3 regions of the Streptomyces siamensis genome follow, and region 1 is predicted to be linked to each of the others. Evidence: riboswitches for the same ligand, from Rfam matches in the RefSeq annotation. Region 1 holds a riboswitch; each other region holds the start of a gene.
What was found. A riboswitch is a leader RNA that binds a small molecule or an ion and turns the genes downstream of it on or off. The one in region 1 is predicted to bind cobalamin.

Region 1 (4,793 bases):
GGTCCGCCATACGCGCAGCGCGAGATGCAGGGCCAGGCCGGAGAGGATCGCGAGGTAGGCGCGGAGGAGGGCGGTGGAGTCGGACCACGATGCGATCGGTGCCGTGAGGAGGGAAATGCCCCGGGCGCGGGGCGCGCTGAAGAAGGCGGCGGGGATACGGCCGCTGACCTGGCTGACGTAGACCGTCTCGTCCCAGCCGAGCCCCGTGCGGACCAGAACCAGCTGGGCGAGCGTGAAGGTGGCTGCGACCACCGCGAGCCAGGGCTCCCCCTGGGCGCGGCTGAGCCAGGTGGCGAGGAGTGGAAGGCCGGTGGGACGTTCCCGGGTCGTCGTGGCGTTCGAGCCGTCGGCCATGGTGCACCTCTCGTCGTCTCTCACCACAGGGCTGGAACCCCCTACAGCCTGTAGGACTGTAAATCGACACTACGATCTGTAGGGTTAGAGGCGGGTGAGAAGATGCCCCAGCTCGGCGAGGTGCCCGACACGGCAGGCAGCGGCCGGGGCCGAGCGCCACGTAGCCCGCCGTCAGGCAGAAGACGTGCTTGCTCGGCAAAGGCCGGAGCGCTCCCGCCCCGACCTTTGCTCTCGACCGGCCTAGTAGGGGGACAGCTCACCGCGGACCGTGCGGGCGGCTGCGACCAGGTTCTCCAGGGAGGAGCGCGTCTCCAACCAACCGCGGGTCTTCAGGCCACAGTCGGGATTGACCCACAGGCGTTCCGCGGGGATGGCCTTCAGCCCGGTGCGCAGCAGTTCGGCCGCCTCCTCGACGCTCGGAACGCGCGGGGAGTGGATGTCGTAGACACCGGGTCCGGCCTCGCGCGGGTAGCCGTGGCGGGCCAGTTCACGGGCGACCTGCATGTGGGAGCGGGCGGCCTCCAGGCTGATGACATCGGCGTCCAGGTCGTCGATGGCCTGGACGATGTCGCCGAACTCGGCGTAGCACATGTGCGTATGGATCTGGGTGTCCGGGCGCACACCGGCCGTGGACAGTCGGAACGCCTCCGTGGCCCAGCCGAGGTAGGCGGCTCGGTCGGCGGTGCGCAGCGGCAGCGTCTCGCGCAGCGCCGGCTCGTCCACCTGGATCACCGAGGCCCCTGCGGCTTCCAGGTCGCCCACCTCGTCGCGCAGCGCGAGGGCGACTTGGCGGGCTGTGTCGCCGAGGGGCTGGTCGTCGCGGACGAAGGACCAGGCGAGCATGGTGACCGGCCCGGTGAGCATGCCCTTGACCGGACGCCCCGTGAGGGACTGTGCGTACGTGGTCCAGCGCACCGTCATGGGTTCGGGGCGGGAGATGTCACCGGCCAGGATCGGCGGGCGGACGTACCGCGTGCCGTACGACTGGACCCAGCCGTGCTGAGTGGCGAGGTAGCCGGTGAGCTGCTCGGCGAAGTACTGGACCATGTCATTGCGTTCGGCCTCGCCGTGCACCAGGACGTCCAGGCCGGCCTTCTCCTGGAAGGAGATCACCTCCTGGATCTCGGCCTTGACACGCTCCTCGTAGCCGCCCGTGTCGATGCGCCCCGCGCGCAGGTCGGCGCGTGCCGTGCGCAGTTCGTTCGTCTGCGGGAAGGAGCCGATCGTGGTGGTCGGCAGCAGCGGCAGCCCGAGGCGGGCGCGCTGGGCGGTCGTCCGCTCGGGGTACGGCTGGGAGCGGCGGGCGTCGGCCTCGGTGACGGCGGCGGCCCGCGCCCGCACGGCCGGATCGTGAGCGATCGGTGAGCCTGCACGCGAGGCCAGATCGGCCCGGTTGGCGGCCAGTTCGGCCGCGATCGTGTCGGTGCCCCGGGCGATGCCCCGGGCCAGAGTGACGACCTCCCGTGTCTTTTGCCGCGCGAAGGCGAGCCAGCGCACGATCTGCGGCTCGATGTCGCGTTCTACGGAGGCGTCGAGCGGCACGTGCAACAGGGAGCAGGAGGTGGCGACGTCGACCCGGTCCGCCAGCCCCAGCAGGGTGCCGAGCGTCGTGAGTGACTTCTCGAGGTCGTTCACCCAGATGTTGCGGCCGTCGACGACACCGGCGACCAGGCGCTTGCCGGGCAGGCCGCCCACGGCGGCGAGATCTTCGAGGTTGGCGGCCGCCGCCCCGGTGAAGTCCAGGGACAGGCCCTCGACCGGCGCCTTGGCGAGCACGGGCAGGGCTTCGCCGAGCCGGTCGAAGTAGGAGGCGACCAGCAGCTTGGGCCGGTCCGTGCGTGCGCCGAGATCGCGGTAGGCGCGGGCCGCTGCGTTCAGCGCGGCCGGGGTGCGGTCCTGCACGAGGGCCGGCTCGTCGAGCTGCACCCAGGTGGCGCCGGCGGCTCGCAGGTCGGCGAGGACCTTCGCATACACCGGAAGGAGGCTGTCGAGGAGGACGAGCGGGTCGAAGTCGGCGGCCACGCCCTGTGCGGCCTTGGCCAGCAGGAGGTAGGTGACGGGCCCGACGAGGACGGGCCGGGCCGTCAGCCCCAGGGCCAGGGCTTCCTTGAACTCGTCGACCTGCTTGGTCGAGTCCGCGTTGAACACCGTGTCCGGGCCCAGCTCAGGCACCAGGTAGTGGTAGTTCGTATCGAACCACTTCGTCATCTCCAGCGGAGCGACGTCCTGGGTGCCGCGCGCCATGGCGAAGTACCCATCCAGGGCGTCCGCGGCGACGGCGCCCCGATGGCGGGCGGGGATCGCGCCGACCATGACGGTGGTGTCGAGTACGTGGTCGTAGTACGAGAAGTCACCGGTCGGCACTTCGTCGATGCCGGCTTCGGCCAGTTGCCGCCAGTGCGTCCGGCGCAGGTCGGTGGCGGTGGCTCGGAGGGCGTCAGCGGTGACACGGCCCTTCCAATAGCCCTCGATCGCCTTCTTCAGTTCGCGGTTCTGTCCTTGGCGGGGGTAGCCGTACACGGTGGCCCGTGCTGCCGCGGTCGCGGACTTCGCTGTCACGGAGATCTCCTTCGCGAGATGAATCCCTGAGATTCCGGAGACGGGACGAGAGCGCGAAGGGGTGACGAACCGGACGGATACGGCCCCGCGCGGCAAGGCACGGTCGAACGTCTGGTGTGTACGCCGACCTGCCCTCGAGGTCACCGGAATGTCCGCGCACGAGTGGTTCGCGCGCGGGCAGTTGGCAGGTCTTCGGACTCACGGGCACGTCCTCACCGAGGAGGACACCTACTGGCCGTCGCTTCCCAGACCCTCCTTCGGGCCCAGTGCGTATGACGGCGGTCGTTCCCGCTCACCGCTGCGGGGCAGTCCCGGATTCCCACCGGGTTCCCTCTTACGACGCATCCCGTCTGGCGGACGGGGCGAACCAGCTGCTCCCGTCAGCCTACGGGGTGCCGCGTTCGGGGAAAGCGGCACGTCCACCATCCGGATGGTGAAGGGGGACACTCGAAGGCAGCAACGCCACAAGGCGGGAGGCGCCCGCACTCGCGCCTCCCGCCCCTCCCTTGTGACACCGCGCGGGACCCTCGTCCCGCCGGCGGTACGGGCCCCTCAGCCCGCGCCCTACCAGGTCCTCAGCCCTGGTCGTAGGTGTGGAACCCCCTGCCGGTCCGACGGCCGAGCAGTCCGGCTTGCACCATCCGGTGGAGCAGCGGCGATGGCGCGTAGAGCGGCTCGCGGAACTCGTCGTAGAGGGACTCGGCGATCGAGGCGACGGTGTCCAGACCGATCAGGTCCGCGAGTTTCAGCGGGCCCATCGGGTGAGCGCAGCCCAGCTCCATGCCGGCGTCGATGTCGGCGGCCGTGGCGAGGCCGGACTCTGCCATCCGGATCGCGGACAGCAGGTAGGGGATGAGCAGCGCGTTGACGACGAAGCCTGCCCGGTCCTGGGACCGGATCACGGTCTTGCCGAGCACACGGGTCGCGAAGTCCTCGACCGTGCAGGTCACGGGCAGCGCTACTTGTGGACCGCACGAGTCGTCACCCGGCACCGCGGCGGCTGGGGCGAACCCGGCAAGACCTTCGCCATCGGCCTCGGCTGCGAAATCCGCCACGCCCACCGCCTTGTCTACTCGGACGGCCTCGACCTCACCAACGCGTCCGCCGCCACCCCCATCGGCATGGGCTGCCGCGTCTGCGAGCGCCTCGACTGCTCCCAACGAGCCGCGCCTCCCCTCGGCCATCAGCTCCTCGTCGATCAGAACAGCAGCACGTTCGTGCCGTACCCCGTTTCGGACTCGGACCACGTCGACACTGGTTCCTCCTCATACGGCTGATCGCCGGACGTGACACGGTCGCCGACAAGAGCCCAGCGATTCCACGGCGCTTGAGCAAGCCGGAGGATCAGCCGCGCCGTCACCACGCCGACCGACCGACGTAGGTGTTCCGACTCGCAGCGACCTCGCCCCACGGATCCTTTGAGGAGCCCTTGCGTCATGTGATGACGGGTCGGCGGTGCCGCACGCAGGGGTAGTCCCGTTCGTGCGTCCTACGCCGGCCTGCTCCGCAGCGGACGTTCGGTTCACCCCCGCTGGTCGCGTGACCGAGCCGCTGACCATCCACAGACGCCGCCTCGGGTCCGAGCTGCCGCTGCAGGGGCAGCCGTCTCTTCACGGCTGTTCCGTCAGATACCGGGTCGGGTAGCCGCGCGCCACTCGTCCTCGACGATGCTGAACATCTCAGAGTCTCGCCAGCCGTCCCGAATCAACGCGGTGTGACGAAGCCGCCCCTCCCATGTCATGCCGATTTTGACGAGCACCCGAGCCGACCCACGGTTGCGCGGGTCGCAGGTGGCATAGATCCGGTGGAGGTCGAGTTCCTCGAAGCCTCGCGTGAGCAGCTCGTTCGCGATGGCTGTTCCCAGGCCCTGGCCCCAGACC
Region 2 (4,793 bases), on a different contig from region 1:
TACTTCGTGCGCAACGGCGGCGCCTGGCGCGCGGACGGCTGGACGCTGCCGCCCGCGCTGGACATCGAGTACAACCCGTACGGCAAGCGCAAGTGCTACGGCCTGAGCAAGGCCGGGATGGTGAGCTGGATCAAGGCGTTCAGCGACGAGGTCAAGAGGCGGACCGGCCGCCGCCCGGTGATCTACACGACCACGCACTGGTGGAACACCTGCACCGGCGCCAGCCGGGCCTTCGGCGCGAACCACGCCCTGTGGCTGGCGCGCTACGACTCCGCGGACGCCGGCACCCTGCCCGCCGGCTGGTCGTACTGGACGTTCTGGCAGTACGACAACAGCGGCAGCCTGCCGGGTGACCAAAATCTCTTCAATGGGTCCATAACCGGACTCAAGCGGCTCGCCCGAGGCTAGACACTGGTAGCGGAGCCCGATATTCCGCCTGCGTTCGAGGAACGGGGGACCCCTCCGGCACAAACGGAGGGGCATCCCGCCGATTGAGACACCCCACAGCCTGCCTCAGTTCATCTTCCGTTCACCCAGGTTGCTTACGGTCCACATGCCACTGACGTCCAACAGAAGCCTGGGTAAATGGAACACATCACGCTCCTCCTCGGAATCGTGATCGTCACCGCTCTCGTGTTCGATTTCACGAACGGTTTCCACGACACTGCCAACGCGATGGCGACGACCATCTCGACCGGCGCTCTCAAGCCCAAGACGGCGGTGGCCATGTCCGCCGTGCTGAATCTCGTCGGTGCGTTCCTCTCGGTGGAGGTCGCCAAGACGATCTCCGGCGGAATCATCAACGAAGAGGGCATACGCACCGAAGTGATCTTCGCGGCGCTCGTCGGCGCCATCCTCTGGAATCTGCTGACCTGGCTCCTGGGTCTGCCCTCCAGCTCCTCCCACGCACTCTTCGGCGGCCTCATCGGTGCCGCCGTCATGTCGGCGGGCTGGTCGTCGGTGAACGGTTCGACCGTCGTCACCAAGGTGCTCATCCCCGCGGTGGCCGCGCCGATCGTGGCCGGAATCGCCGCCATGCTGGCCACCCGGCTGACGTACCGCATCGGCGGTCGCGTCGAGGAGAAGGCGACCGCCAAGGGCTACCGCGCCGGCCAGATCGCCTCCGCCGGCCTGGTCTCCCTCGCCCACGGCACGAACGACGCGCAGAAGACGATGGGCATCATCACCCTGGCCCTGGTCACCGGCGGCGTCATCGCCCCCGGCTCGAACCCTCCCACCTGGGTCATCGTCTCGGCCGGTATGGCCATCGCGCTCGGCACCTACCTGGGCGGCTGGCGCATCATCCGCACGATGGGCAAGGGCCTCACCGACCTCGCGCCGCCGCAGGGCTTCGCCGCCCAGACCAGCGCCGCGACGGCCATCCTGGCCTCTTCGCACATCGGCTTCTCCCTCTCCACCACCCAGGTCTGCTCCGGCGCCGTGATGGGCTCGGGCCTCGGCCGCAAGGGCGGTGTGGTCCGCTGGTCGACCGCGACCCGCATGTTCGTGGCCTGGGGTCTGACCCTGCCGGCCGCGGGTCTGGCCGGTGCCTCCGCCGAGTTCCTGACCAAGCAGGGCACCTGGGGCATCGTCCTCACGGGCGTGCTGCTGGTCGCCGGCGCCGGCGTCATCTGGACGCTGTCGCGCCGCCAGCCGGTCACCGTCGACAACGTGAACGACGTCGACGCCGAGCCCGCCGGCGTCGTCACCACGGCGATGGCCGCCGTCGCCGTGCCGCCGGCCGGCCCGGTCACCACGGCCGACTCCGAGCTCAAGGCCACCATCCCGGTGCCGGACCCCGGCCCCTCCGCCGAGCCCACCCGCCCGGCCACGGTGTAAGGAACCAACAGCATGAACATCGACTGGGCAGCCCTCGGCTCCGTCTTCGGAGTCAGCCTCGGGGCCACCGTGGCACTCGTCGGCCTCTTCACCCTCGGCATCGTCGGCCTCTCCAAGCGTGAGTCGGCGTCCGCCCGGGGCGACTCGGCGGCCCTCGCGGTCACCGGCGCGTACGCCTGCTTCGCGGCCTGCGCGGCGGCCGTGGCGTACGGGATCTTCATCATCGTCTCCTGACACGGGCGACGCTCTGCCGCACGAAGGGCGGGTACGGGACCCTCTGTCCCGTACCCGCCCTTCGTCGTGCCGGGCCTCCGGCGCGAGGGGACGACAGGCGGACGTGCGCGGCGGGATGCGTTCCGGGTCGTCGGAAGGCGGTCCGCGGGCCTGCGCAACGACCCCGGAACACGGTGCAATTCGGTCTTGGCGGGCAGCCGGGCATGGTGGCGGTGTGGGGCTCAGCACACTCTCTCCTCGCAGGTCAACAGCAAGTTGACGGCTGTTCTCGCCCCGTGGTGGACTGCCGGAGCCAAGTACGGCGGCAAGAGAGGAAGCCGGTGCAAGTCCGGCGCGGTCCCGCCACTGTCACCGGGGAAGAGATGTCCCGGGAGCCAGGAACTCTCACCGCCGGTCTCGTCGAACCAGGGCGTGGACACCCTGAGTGAGGACATGTCGCCATGCACGGCTGCCCAAGTGCTCTGCGCAGGACGCGAACGACGGTTGAGACCGACCTGACGGCCGGCTGAACCGATGCGTGCCGATCGCGTCTTCGCGTACGGCGCCGCCGCCGGCCTTCTCGGCGACCTGCTGCTCGGTGATCCTCGCCGGGGGCATCCGGTCGCCGTGTTCGGTCGGGCCGCGGGCGCCGTGGAACAGGTGTTGTGGCGGGACGACCGCGGCCGGGGTGCACTGCACACCGCCGTGTGCGTGGGCGGTGCCACCGCCCTCGCCGCCCTCGCCCGCCGCGCCGTCCGGCCCTCCCCCGCCGCCTCCGTCGCGCTGACCGCCGCCGCCACCTGGGCCGTCGTCGGCGGCACCACACTCGGCCGTGAGGCGCGGGCGATCGGCTCGGCGCTCGCCGCGGGCGACGTGGAGGTGGCCCGGGAACGGCTGCCGCACCTGTGCGGGCGCGACCCCCAGGCGCTGGACTCCGACGGAATCGCGCGGGCCGTCGTCGAGTCCGTCGCCGAGAACACCTCCGACGCCGTGGTGGGAGCCCTGGTGTGGGGGGCCGTCGGCGGTGCGCCCGGTCTGGTCGCCTTCCGCGCCGTGAACACGCTCGACGCGATGGTCGGGCACAAGTCGCCCAAGTACCGGCGGTACGGCTGGGCTTCAGCGCGGCTCGACGACGTCGCCGGCTGGCCGGGGGCGCGGCTGACCGCCGTGCTCGCGACCGTCGCCGGTGGCGCCCCGCGCAGCGCCGCCCGCGCCTGGCGCACGGATGCCCGCAAGCATCCGAGTCCCAACGCCGGTCCGGTGGAGGCCTCGTTCGCGGGGGCGCTCGGGGTGCGGCTCGGCGGGACGCTCTCGTACGCGGGCCGGGTCGAGCACCGGCCCGTCCTCAACGGCGACGGCCGTGCGGTGGCCGTCGCCGACATCGAACGGGCCGTACGGCTGTCGCGTCGCGTGGGCTGGCTGGCGCTGGGCGCGTGCGCCGTCGGACGGACGCTCGTCGGGCGCGCCGCCGCACGGCGGAGAGGGGCCGGGGCATGACCGGGGAGGGGTACGCCATGGATGCCGGAGCGCGCGAAGGGGCCATGTCATGAGCGGCGGACTGCTGATCGCCGGAACGACCTCCGACGCCGGCAAGAGCGTCGTCACCGCCGGGATCTGCCGGTGGCTGGTGCGACGGGGCGTCAAGGTCGCGCCGTTCAAGGCGCAGAACATGTCCCTCAACTCGTTCGTCACCCGTGAGGGCGCCGAGATCGGGCGCGCACAGGCCATGCAGGCGCAGGCCGCGCGCGTCGAGCCGACCGCGCTCATGAACCCCGTGCTGCTCAAGCCGGGCAGCGACCGGAGCAGTCAGGTCGTGCTCATGGGCAAGCCCGTGGGCGAGATGAGCGCGCGCGGCTACCACGGAGGTCGCCAACAGGCGCTCCTCGGCACGGTCCTGGACTGTCTGGCCGAGTTGCGGGGCACGTATGACGCGGTGATCTGTGAGGGGGCCGGCAGCCCTGCCGAGATCAATCTGCGGCGCACCGACATCGTGAACATGGGCATCGCCCGCAATGCGGGGCTGCCCGTGCTCGTCGTCGGCGACATCGACCGCGGCGGTGTGTTCGCCTCCTTCTTCGGGACGGTCGCGCTGCTGTCGCGCGAGGACCAGGCGCTCGTCGCCGGGTTCCTCGTCAACAAGTTCCGCGGTGACGTGTCGCTGCTGGAACCCGGTCTCGACATGCTGAAGGACCTCACCGGGCGGCCCTCCTACGGTGTGCTGCCGTTCCGGCACGGTCTCGGCATCGACGAGGAGGACGGGCTGCGGGTGTCGCTGCGCGGGGCGGTCCGCGAGTCGGAGGTCACCGCCCCTGTCGGCGCGGACGTTCTGCGGGTCGCCGTCTGCGCGGTGCCGCTCATGTCGAACTTCACGGACGTCGACGCGCTGGCCGCCGAACCGGGCGTGGTCGTGCGGTTCGTGGACCGGGCCGAGGAACTCGCCGACGCCGACCTGGTCGTGGTGCCCGGGACGCGGGGAACCGTGAAGGCGCTGGAGTGGCTGCGTGAGCGCGGACTCGCCGACGCGCTGCTGCGCCGGGCCGCCGAGGGCCGGCCCACGCTCGGCATCTGCGGCGGCTTCCAGCTGCTCGGCGAGCACATCGAGGACGACGTGGAGAGCCGGGCAGGCCACGTCGACGGGCTCGGACTGCTCCCGGTGCGGGTGCGGTTCGCGCACGAGAAGACGCTGACCAGACCGGTCGGCGAGGCCCTGGGAGAACGGGTCGAGGGGTACGAGATCCACC
Region 3 (4,793 bases), on a different contig from region 1:
TTCACCTTCCTGCCGCGCCTGTGGTCGGTGTCCCACAAGCACGGATACGTGACGACGTCCGACTTCGTTCGCGGCCGCTTCGGCTCCAAGGGTCTGTCCCTGGCCGTGGCGATCACCGGCATCCTGGCGACCATGCCGTACATCGCGCTCCAGCTGGTCGGCATCCAGGCCGTCCTGGACGTGATGGGCGTGGGCGGCGGCGACAACACCAACTGGTTCGTCAAGGACCTTCCGCTGCTCATCGCCTTCGGTGTGCTGGCCGCCTACACCTACTCCTCGGGCCTGCGTGCCCCCGCCCTGATCGCGTTCGTGAAGGACACCCTGATCTACATCGTGATCGCGGTGGCCATCATCTACATCCCGATCAAGCTGGGCGGATTCGACGAGATCTTCAAGGCGGCGGGCGACAAGTACACCGCGGCCGGCGCGGGCGGGCTCGTGCCTCCCGAGGCGGGCCAGTGGACCTACGCCACGCTCGCGCTCGGCTCGGCACTCGCGCTGTTCATGTATCCGCACTCGATCACGGCGACGCTGTCCAGCCGCAGCCGCGAGGTGATCCGCCGCAACACCACGATCCTCCCGCTGTACTCGCTGATGCTGGGCCTGCTCGCGCTGCTCGGGTTCATGGCGATCGCGGCCGGGGTGAAGGTCACCAACGGCCAGCTCGCGATCCCGCAGCTGTTCGAGAACATGTTCCCGGACTGGTTCGCGGGTGTGGCCTTCGCGGCCATCGGCATCGGCGCGCTGGTCCCCGCGGCCATCATGTCGATCGCCGCCGCGAACCTCTTCACGCGCAACATCTACAAGGACTTCATCAAGCCGGACGCCACTCCGCAGCAGGAGACCAAGGTCTCCAAGCTGGTCTCCCTGCTGGTGAAGGTGGGCGCGCTGGTCTTCGTCCTCACCATGGACAAGACGGTCGCCATCAACTTCCAGCTCCTGGGCGGCATCTGGATCCTGCAGACCTTCCCGGCCCTGGTCGGCGGCCTGTTCACCCGCTGGTTCCACCGCTGGGCGCTCCTCGTCGGCTGGGCCGTGGGCATGCTCTACGGCACGATCGCCGCGTACGGGGTGGCCTCGCCGACGCAGAAGCACTTCGGCGGCAGCGCCAAGGAGATCCCCGGCATCGGGGAGATCGGCTACATCGGCTTCACGGCGTTCACCCTGAACGTGGTCGTGACGGTCGTCCTCACCTTCGCGCTGCGTGCGTTCAAGGCCCCGGACGGCGTCGACGAGACGTCCGCCGAGGACTACACGGCGGACGCGGGCGACCCGGGGGTCGAGGTGGAGCTGCCGGTGGCGGCCCACTGACCCGGCGGTTCCACACTCCGCGGCGCCCCTCGGTCAGGGGGGCGCCGCGGTCTTTTCGCGCCCGCGGTCCTGCCGTCGTACGGTGACAGGTCCCAGCCCCTGGGAATTCGGCGGCCCTCCCGCGCGATCTCCCACAGACTGTGCGCATGGACACAGTCATCCGCGTCGCGCGTCCCGAGGAGTACCCGGGCCTCGGCGAGATCACCGCCCAGGCCTATCTCGGCGACGGACTGCTCGACTTCGGGGAGAGCGACGCGTACCTCGGAGAGCTGCGGGACGTGGCCAAGCGCGCCGCCGCGGCCGACGTGCTCGTCGCGGTCGAACGCGACTCCACGCCCGGCACGCAGCGGCTGCTGGGTGGGGTGACCTTCGTGCCGCGCGGCGGCGCCATGGCCGACATCGCCCGCCCCGGCGAGGCCGAGATCCGCATGCTCGCGGTCGCCCGCGAGGCACGCGGCCGGGGTGCCGGGGAGGCACTCGTCCGCGCCTGCGTCGACCGCGCACGGGCCACGGAGGGCTGCGTACGCATCGTGCTGTCCACCCAGCACTCCATGCACGCCGCCCACCGGATCTACGAGCGCCTCGGCTTCACCCGCACCCCGGACCGCGACTGGAACCCGATCCCGGAGCTGGACGACATCAGGCTCCTCACCTACGAACTGACGCTCTGACAGCTCTCCTGCCACCCTCCGAAGCCGACACGACACAACATGTGGGGGTGGTCCCGCAGCCCGGCACAAGATGTATGCTCATGCTCGCTGTCGCCGCAGGGGAATCCGGTGCGAATCCGGAACTGTCCCGCAACGGTGTACTTGTGCGTGTTCGCGTATCCGCCTGCACGCGCTGGCTTCAGTCCGAGGACCTGCCGGCAGCGCACCCCGGCCGTCCGGCCCGGGTGCCGACGACGTCCGGGCCTCGCGGAATGGGCCGGTGGACGCGGTGCGCTGCCCTCCGGTCAGCGCCCCCGTGTGCCTCCGTGCCTCCCGACAGGCCCCGTGCCGAGCGAGGGAGAGCCCCACGTGACCATCGCGCCAGCCGATCCGGCTTCAGCGTCAGCGCAGCAGGCCCCGGTGGAGACGGACGGTCCCGGTACCGCGCTGCTGCGGATCCTGACCGATCTCACCGCCGACCTCCCCGACGCCGACCCCGGCCGGGTCGCTGCCGCCGCGCTGCGCGGCCGGTCCGCCCGGGCCGACGAGGCGGAGCTGCGTGAGCTGGCCACCGAGGCGGCGGCGGGACTCATCTCCGAGGACCCCGCGTACTCGCGGCTGGCCGCCCGGCTGCTGACGATCAGCATCGCGGCCGAGGCCGCCTCGCAGGGCGTCGCGTCCTTCTCCGAGTCGGTCGCCGTCGGCCACCGCGAAGGTCTTGTCGCGGACCGTACGGCGGAGTTCGTCCGCCTGCACACGGCCCGCCTCGACGCGCTCGTCGACGTCGAGGGCGACGACCGCTTCGGCTACTTCGGCCTGCGCACCCTGCACAGCCGCTATCTGCTCCGCCACCCGATCACCCGCCGGGTGATCGAGACGCCCCAGCACTTCATGCTCCGGGTGGCGTCGGGTCTCGCCGAGGACGACAGCGTCCGCTCCGTGGACGAAGTCTCCGCGCTCTACCGGCTGATGAGCCGCCTCGACTACCTGCCCTCCTCCCCGACGCTCTTCAACTCCGGTACGCGGCACCCGCAGATGTCGTCCTGCTACCTCCTCGACTCCCCGCTGGACGAGCTCGACTCCATCTACGACCGCTACCACCAGGTGGCCCGGCTCTCGAAGCACGCGGGCGGCATCGGGCTGTCGTACTCCCGCATCCGTTCGCGCGGTTCGCTGATCCGCGGCACGAACGGGCACTCCAACGGCATCGTCCCGTTCCTGAAGACCCTCGACGCCTCGGTCGCCGCGGTGAACCAGGGCGGCCGGCGCAAGGGCGCGGCGGCCGTCTACCTGGAGACCTGGCACTCCGACATCGAGGAGTTCCTGGAGCTGCGCGACAACACCGGTGAGGACGCCCGGCGCACGCACAACCTGAACCTGGCGCACTGGATCCCGGACGAGTTCATGCGCCGGGTGAACGAGAACGGCGACTGGTCGCTGTTCTCCCCGGCCGACGTGCCGGAGCTGGTCGACCTGTGGGGCGACGAGTTCGACGCCGCGTACCGCAAGGCGGAGGAGGCCGGGCTCGCCCGGAAGACCATCCCGGCCCGCGACCTGTACGGCCGGATGATGCGCACCCTCGCACAGACCGGCAACGGCTGGATGACCTTCAAGGACGCCGCCAACCGCGCCGCCAACCAGACCGCCGAGCCGGGCCACACCGTCCACTCCTCGAACCTGTGCACCGAGATCCTGGAGGTCACGGACGACGGGGAGACGGCGGTCTGCAACCTCGGTTCGGTCAACCTCGGTGCCTTCGTGAGCGACGGCGACATCGACTGGGAGCGGCTGGACGAGACCGTCCGCACGGCCGTGACGTTCCTGGACCGGGTCGTCGACATCAACTTCTACCCGACCGAGCAGGCGGGCCGCTCCAACGCCAGGTGGCGCCCGGTGGGCCTCGGCGCGATGGGCCTCCAGGACGTCTTCTTCAAGCTGCGGCTGCCCTTCGACTCGGCCGAGGCGAAGGCGCTGTCCACGCGGATCGCCGAGCGCATCATGCTCGCCGCGTACGAGGCCTCCGCGGACCTCGCCGAGCGCAACGGCCCGCTGCCGGCCTGGGAGAAGACCCGTACGGCCCGCGGTGTGCTGCACCCCGACCACTTCGACGCCGAGCTGACCTGGCCGGAGCGCTGGGCGGCACTGCGGGAACGCATCGCCGCGGTCGGCATGCGCAACGCGCTGCTGCTCGCCATCGCGCCCACCGCCACCATCGCGTCCATCGCGGGCGTGTACGAGTGCATCGAGCCGCAGGTCTCCAACCTGTTCAAGCGCGAGACGCTCTCCGGCGAGTTCCTCCAGGTCAACTCCTACCTGGTCGCCGACCTCAAGGAACTCGGCGTCTGGGACGCGCGCACCCGGGAGGCGCTGCGCGACTCCAGCGGCTCCGTGCAGGACTTCGCGTGGATCCCCGCCGAGGTCCGGGCGCTGTACCGCACTGCGTGGGAGATCCCGCAGCGCGGCCTGATCGACATGGCCGCGGCGCGCACCCCGTTCCTGGACCAGTCGCAGTCGCTGAACCTGTTCATGGAGACGCCGACGATCGGCAAGCTCTCCTCGATGTACGCGTACGCCTGGAAGCAGGGCCTGAAGACGACGTACTACCTGCGCTCGCGCCCGGCGACCCGCATCGCCCGCGCGGCCCAGGCGCAGGCGCAGCCCGAGAAGACCATCCCCGTCCAGCAGGTGGCCGACCCCGACGCCGTCGCCTGCTCCCTTGAGAACCCCGAGTCCTGCGAGGCCTGCCAGTGACGACCGCCCCGAACACCGAGAAGAACCTGCTCGACCCCGGCTTCGAGCTGACTCTGCGCCCCATGCGCTACCCCGACTTCT

Region 2: it holds a riboswitch for cobalamin, as region 1 does, so the genes downstream of both, ABEB03_RS45205 (cobalamin biosynthesis protein) here and metE (5-methyltetrahydropteroyltriglutamate--homocysteine S-methyltransferase) in region 1, are expected to answer to the same signal.
Region 3: it holds a riboswitch for cobalamin, as region 1 does, so the genes downstream of both, ABEB03_RS19970 (ribonucleoside-diphosphate reductase subunit alpha) here and metE (5-methyltetrahydropteroyltriglutamate--homocysteine S-methyltransferase) in region 1, are expected to answer to the same signal.

Annotation. Positions count from the first base shown of each region.
Region 1 covers NZ_BAABKB010000031.1:44,654-49,446, reverse strand. The annotation lists gene ABEB03_RS33075 (hypothetical protein) at 1-354, opposite strand, end outside; gene metE (5-methyltetrahydropteroyltriglutamate--homocysteine S-methyltransferase) at 595-2,913, opposite strand; cobalamin riboswitch at 3,080-3,300, opposite strand; partial or broken gene ABEB03_RS33065 (3-hydroxyacyl-CoA dehydrogenase family protein) at 3,489-3,851, opposite strand; partial or broken gene ABEB03_RS33060 (short-chain fatty acyl-CoA regulator family protein) at 3,864-4,190, shown strand; gene ABEB03_RS33055 (GNAT family N-acetyltransferase) at 4,538-4,793, opposite strand, start outside.
Region 2 covers NZ_BAABKB010000076.1:66,741-71,533, forward strand. The annotation lists gene ABEB03_RS45190 (lysozyme) at 1-408, shown strand, start outside; gene ABEB03_RS45195 (inorganic phosphate transporter) at 586-1,839, shown strand; gene ABEB03_RS45200 (hypothetical protein) at 1,852-2,073, shown strand; cobalamin riboswitch at 2,336-2,476, shown strand; gene ABEB03_RS45205 (cobalamin biosynthesis protein) at 2,587-3,549, shown strand; gene ABEB03_RS45210 (cobyric acid synthase) at 3,599-4,793, shown strand, end outside.
Region 3 covers NZ_BAABKB010000013.1:281,363-286,155, forward strand. The annotation lists gene mctP (monocarboxylate uptake permease MctP) at 1-1,311, shown strand, start outside; gene ABEB03_RS19965 (GNAT family N-acetyltransferase) at 1,458-1,982, shown strand; cobalamin riboswitch at 2,057-2,195, shown strand; gene ABEB03_RS19970 (ribonucleoside-diphosphate reductase subunit alpha) at 2,331-4,712, shown strand; gene ABEB03_RS19975 (ribonucleotide-diphosphate reductase subunit beta) at 4,775-4,793, shown strand, end outside.